2 linked regions of the Bdellovibrio bacteriovorus genome follow. The protein of the gene in region 1 interacts with the protein of each later gene in a pairwise test. Links are inferred from orthologs where the notes say so. Each region holds a gene or a part of one and is shown in the gene's direction. Other genes may lie near its edges.

Evidence for each region.
Region 2: the proteins of ligA (region 1) and leuS interact in binary tests that used the Escherichia coli proteins (3 or more experiments, as listed by UniProt). The link is inferred for Bdellovibrio bacteriovorus from one-to-one orthologs.

What each region holds. Positions count from the first base shown.
Region 1 is NZ_LUKF01000019.1:326,664-329,640, forward strand. What follows is about bases 17-2,894. They hold ligA (NAD-dependent DNA ligase LigA), read left to right. Parts: upstream 17-394; coding sequence 395-2,395; downstream 2,396-2,894. Other genes in these bases: gatC (Asp-tRNA(Asn)/Glu-tRNA(Gln) amidotransferase subunit GatC), read right to left, coding at 17-270; AZI85_RS16270 (hypothetical protein), read right to left, coding at 2,396-2,894. Also shown: more of gatC, read right to left, coding at 1-16; more of AZI85_RS16270, read right to left, coding at 2,895-2,977. UniProt on the Escherichia coli protein: DNA ligase that catalyzes the formation of phosphodiester linkages between 5'-phosphoryl and 3'-hydroxyl groups in double-stranded DNA using NAD as a coenzyme and as the energy source for the reaction.
Region 2 is NZ_LUKF01000019.1:48,330-51,475, forward strand. Bases 76-3,122 are described here. They hold leuS (leucine--tRNA ligase), read left to right. Parts: upstream 76-425; coding sequence 426-2,819; downstream 2,820-3,122. Other genes in these bases: AZI85_RS14895 (GGDEF domain-containing response regulator), read right to left, coding at 76-200; speA (biosynthetic arginine decarboxylase), read left to right, coding at 2,945-3,122. Also shown: more of AZI85_RS14895, read right to left, coding at 1-75; more of speA, read left to right, coding at 3,123-3,146.

The sequences.
Region 1 (2,977 bases):
AGGAACTTTAAAAAGGTTTCCAGCTTTTGCCGGAGCATTAGCGGTCATTTCTTCAGCGGTAAATTCCTGCTTAACCACATCTTCGCGCCAAAAAGATTCGATTTCCGTTGGTGTTACCAAAGGTTCAATCCCGGCTGTATTGACTTTTGAGATCTGCTCGAAATGACCCAGGGCTTTGGCCAATTGGGTGCTGTACTCTTGGGCTTCTTCGTCACTGACTTGCAAACGAGCAAGCTTTGCGATGTGTTCAATAGTTTTCTTGTCGATCACCGAGAGTCTCCTTCGCGGGGATGTGATATTTAAAAATAATCAAAAAACAAAGTTCAGTCACCCTTTGCGCAGTCTTTCCTTTTTTAGACTAGACCTTTTCCCTCAGAGTGATAAATTCATTTCCATGTCTAAAAAGCGCCACGAAGAGCTCAAGAAAATCATCTCGCACCACGACTATCTTTATCACGTCATGGATAGCCCAAAAATCTCGGACTACGAGTACGACCAGCTGTTCACCGAGCTTTTAGCCCTGGAAAAAAGCGAAAAGAACTTAGACCTTTCCGATTCACCGTCTCAACGTGTGGGCGGAAGTCCTCTTAGCGCTTTTGAAAAAGCGCCGCACCGTCTTCCCATGCTTTCATTGGCTAATAGTTATTCTCCCGAAGACATCTTCGACTTCGATGAGCGCGTAAAAAAATTCCTTAATACCGATAAAGCCGTCGAATATCTTGTCGAACCCAAGTTCGACGGTCTTTCGATGGAGCTTATCTATGAAAACGGTCAGTTCGTACGCGCGCTTACTCGTGGCGATGGAACGGTGGGCGAGGATGTCACTCAAGGCGTTCGTACCATTCGCAGCGTTCCTCTTAAGCTGAGTACGAAAAATCCGCCAGCGCTTTTGGAGGTCCGTGGCGAAGTTTTAATGTTCAAACAGGACTTTGCAAAACTGAACGAGACCCAACAAGAAAACGGTCAGCAAACTTTTGCGAATCCTCGTAATGCAGCGGCTGGCTCGGTACGCCAATTAGATTCAAAAATCACGGCGTCTCGTCCTTTGCGTTTTTATGCTTATGCCTTGGGTGCTGTTGATGGCGTTGAATTTAAAACCCAATTAGAGATCGAAGAGTATTTTCACGAAGTAGGCGTTCCCTCATTACAAAATAAAGAGGGATTAAACCTAGTTCGAGTTTGCAAAGGGCCCGAGGAAGTCGTTGAGTATTACCATCACGTAGAAAAAGTCCGTCCGCAGCTTCCGTTTGATATTGATGGTGTAGTAATTAAGGTGAACTCTCTTCGTCTGCAAGATGACTTGGGTTTGGTCGCGCGAAGTCCACGATGGGCCACGGCTGCAAAGTTCAAACCTGAACAGGCGCAAACGGTTATTGAAGATATTATAGTCCAAGTGGGAAGGACGGGGGCCTTAACCCCGGTCGCGATCATGAAACCCGTTAAAGTGGGTGGCGTGACGGTGACCAATTCTACTTTGCACAATCAAGATGAAATCAATCGCAAAGACGTGCGCGTTGGTGACACAGTTATCATTCAGCGCGCGGGTGATGTGATTCCGGAAGTTGTTTCGGTGGTGGCAGAAAAGCGTCCTAAGAATAGCAAGCCCTTCTTAATTCCTTCTGAATGCCCGGCCTGTGGATCAGAAACCGTAAAAACTGAAGGCGAAGTAGTCACTCGTTGTGTGAATCCACTTTGTATTGCCGTGGTTAAAGAGTCGCTGAAACATTTCGTCGCTCGTCGCGCGATGAATATTGATAAAGTCGGCGATCGTCTGATTGAAACCATGGTGGATCACAAACTCCTAGCGAAGTTTTCAGATTTCTATCGCCTTTCAAAAGAAGATGTTCTGTCTTTAGAGCGACAAGGTGATAAGTCTGCAGAGAACATTATCAAAAGTATTGAGAACAGCAAAAACCCCACTTTGGCGAGATTTATTTTTGCTCTGGGCATTCGCTTCGTCGGAGAACAAACCGCGAAACATCTTGCCGATCATTTTGTGAATATAGAAAACTTCTTAAAGGCGACGGAAGAAGAGCTTTTACAAGTTCCTGAAATCGGTCCGAAGGTGGCAAAAGCTATCGGCGATTGGACCGCCAATAAAAAACTCGTCAACGAAGTTCATGACATGCTCAAGCTAGGCGTGACGATTGCAAATCCTGTTCGCTCGGCAGAAGGCGCTCTTTCGGGAATGAGTTTTCTAATTACGGGAACTTTGCCTATTAAGCGCGACGATGCCAAAGATATCATTGAAAAGAACGGCGGAAAAATTCTTGGCTCGGTCTCTTCAAAATTAAACTATCTTGTTGTGGGTGATGATCCCGGCTCAAAAGTTGAAAAAGCACAAAGCCTGGGAGTTAAAATCATTTCCTGGGAAGACTTGCAAAAGATGCTTTAATTAGCGCTGGCCCGCTCGCGGCGCCGTCGCTTTATTGGCATCAACAAGCTCTGCCATACGGCCGCGCAGGTGAACGCACGTTGCGCTTAAATCCTTAATTGCATAATCGACTTGGGATTTGCTGCGGCCTCTTTTTTCAAAGTGCTTACGTAAAACAGTTTCATCTTGCTGACAAAGAACGTCTACGCGACGAACTAGCGCACGATACTCCGAAGGGTTGGCTTTCGCGAAAGCCAGGGTTTCACTGGCTTTATTCGACGCCTTCACACATTCTTCCGTGGCATTTTTAGAGCGACGAATGCAAATGGGTTTTTCGTCTTTCAAGCCAAAAAGAACGGGATTACAAAGCACGACGGATTTTCCGTCTTCGTTATCGCCATAAATTGCCGAACCTTCTTGATTTGCCTTACACGAATAAGTGACCGACTTCCCAGAGGCATCACGAATTTCTTTTTCGCTAATCGGAGAACACTGCGGACCTTCAACCGCCCAACCGGCGTAAACGCAAGCAAGGCGTTCGGTTTTACTGACCTCTTCCACATCCAGATTGTCGTTCCCTTTCGAGTTACCAACATCTTCCAA
Region 2 (3,146 bases), 280 kb from region 1 along the record:
GGAGCCATCCAGTCCAGGATGACAACCTGAGGAATCCAAGACTCGATAAGGTTGTGCGCCTCTTTTTCGGTGGTGACACCGCGAGCGTCATAGCCTTCCCATCTCAGAGGCTCTAAAAGAATCTCTAAGCTGTCTTTATCGTCGTCGATTACTAGAATGCGGCGACTTTTAGGTTGTTTGGAGCTGTTTTCAAAACTCATCTACATACCAGTGTAACGTCTGCCTCACTCATCGGTTAATTTCGAGATTTGATTAAGGAAAATTCTGATCCATCGACGAGGTCTGGGCTGGACCTAAATCTTGGGCCAGACTGTGGAACGGCGTTTTGCAAAACAGACTCGTTTGCGACTGCATATACGTTGAATTTGAGGGTGTTTTTGGATAGGACTAAACGAAGTACTTAAACGTTTGTAAGGATGTCCGTTATGAGTTTGAACTTCTCCGAAATTGAATCGAAATGGCAAAAAAAATGGGCCGAGCAAAAAGCGTTTCAAGCTGAGTCAAATAGCAAGAAACCAAAATACTATGCTCTGGATATGTTCCCCTACCCATCAGGCTCGGGATTGCACATCGGTCATATGGCTTCCTACACCCCCGGCGATATCGTTTCACGCTACAAACGTGTGAACGGCTTTAACGTTCTTCACCCTATGGGCTACGACGCTTTCGGATTACCGGCAGAGCAATATGCCATCCAGACTGGAATCCATCCGGCCATCACAACTCAAAAAGCCATCGAAAGCTTCCGCAACACGCTTCAGTCTTACGGGTTTAGCTTTGATTGGAGCCGCGAGATTTCCACATGCGAACCAAGCTACTACAAGTGGACCCAATTTATTTTCTTAAAACTTTACGAACGCGGCCTGGCTTACCAAAAAGAAGTTCCTGTGAATTGGTGCCCGGCTTTGAAAACAGTTTTGGCGAACGACGAAGTTATCGATGGCAAGTCCGAGCGTGGTGGACATCCTGTCATTCGCGTTCCGATGAAACAGTGGATGCTTAAAATCACAGACTATGCTGAACGTCTTTTGAACGATTTAGACAAAGTAGACTGGCCCGAAAGAACCAAAGAAGCGCAACGCAACTGGATCGGCAAAAGCGAAGGCGCACGTATCACTTTCAAAGTGGACGGTACTTCGGAATCTTTTGAAGTCTTCACAACTCGCCCAGATACATTGTTCGGCGTTAGCTTCATGGTCATGGCTCCAGAACATGAGCTAGTGAAAAAAATCACGACGGCTGCGGAAAAATCTTCGGTAGAAGCTTATGTTGAAGCGACTTCTCGCAAGTCTGAAGTAGAACGCAAAGCTACAACAGATAAGACGGGAGTTTTCACCGGCGCTTACGCTCTTCATCCAATTACAGGTGAAAAAATTCCGGTGTGGATCGCGGACTATGTACTTTTGGACTACGGCACGGGCGCTATCATGGCGGTTCCGGGTCATGATGCTCGCGATTTTGAATTCGCGACAAAATTTAATTTGCCAGTGAAGCGCGTTCTGGAAGGTGGCGACACCTTGCCATTTGAAGGCGATGGCACTTTGGTGAATTCAGATTTCCTTAACGGCCTGACTAAAGCTGAAGCGATTAAAAAAATGCTTTCTCACCTTGAAAGCAAAAAATTAGGCGTGCGCGAAGTTCAATACAAATTACGTGACTGGCTCTTCAGTCGCCAACGCTACTGGGGTGAGCCGTTCCCGATTGTTCACTTCGCGGATGGCTCTCGCGGAGTTCCTGTAAACGAACTTCCAGTGATTCTTCCAGAGGTGGCCGATTATGAACCTGCTGACACGGGTGAGGCTCCACTAGCTCGCAATGCTGAATGGGTTCGTTATTCTCGCGATGGCAAAGAAGGAAAACGCGAAACCGACACTATGCCAGGTGCCGCAGGTTCTTCTTGGTATTTCTTGCGTTATATCGACCCTAAAAATGATCAAGCGCCATTCAGCGCGGAGGCAGAGAAATACTGGATGCCAGTAGATCTTTACGTCGGCGGACCTGAGCACACAGTCGGTCATCTTCTTTACTCCCGTTTCTGGATGAAGGTTCTTTTTGACTGCGGTCTTGTCACTCATGATGAGCCTTTCCAAAAGCTTCTTCACCAAGGAATGATCTTGGGACCTGATGGCGAAAAAATGTCGAAATCTCGTGGAAACGTGATTTCTCCTGACACGATTGCAAAAAGCCATGGCGCCGACGCAATGAGAACATTTATCAGCTTCATGGGCCCGGTCGACAAAGATAAACCTTGGGCGCCAACGGGTATTGACGGTGTGAAGCGTTTCTTGGATCGCATCAGCCGCTTGGTGGTCAGTGATGAAGGCCAATATGTGGCTACAAAAGATGCCGCTCCTGACGACATTAAGAAATTAGTTCATAAAACGATCAAGAAAGTCACAGAAGACATCGAAAGCATGAGCTTTAACACAGCGATCAGCGCCATGATGATCTTGGTGAACGAGCTTTATAAGGCCGAGTGCCGCTCGGAAGAGGCTCTAAAACCGCTGGTGCAAATCTTGGCTCCTTTCGCTCCCCATTTGGCGGAAGAATTGTGGGAAAAAATGGGCGGAGAAGGACTTTGCTCTTTGGCTCCATGGCCAAAATATGATAGTACCCTCGTCGCTGACGACACTGTGACTATCGGCGTGCAAGTGAATGGAAAAATGCGCGGCACGATCGAAGTAAGCCCGACGGCTTCAGAAGACGAAGCTTTAGCGGCGGCGAAAGCCGTGGCCGGAGTGTCTGCAGTTTTAGCTGGAAAAAATCCTGACAAAGTGATTTATAAAGCCGGCAGAATTTTAAATTTGATCGTGAAATAAACTGGCACCTTTGCGGGTGCCTCGCGGGCGCCCGAAAAGGACCAGATTTTCAAAAAAAATCTTTACGGCCCCGCTAGAAAATATAACCTCTTTCGTAAAAGAAAGAAGAGTGAGGGCCAAAAGAGATGTCTAATTGGAGTCCTGAGAAGAGCGCTGAGCTTTATGGGATTAATAACTGGGGCAATGGTTATTTCAGAATCAATGGAGCAGGCAATGTCTCTGTTACTCCAATGGGAGCAAGTGGACCTTCTGTAGACTTGTTCGAACTTACTCAGGATCTTTTGGACCGCGGTATTCGCGTTCCTATCATGATTCGTTTTCCAGAAA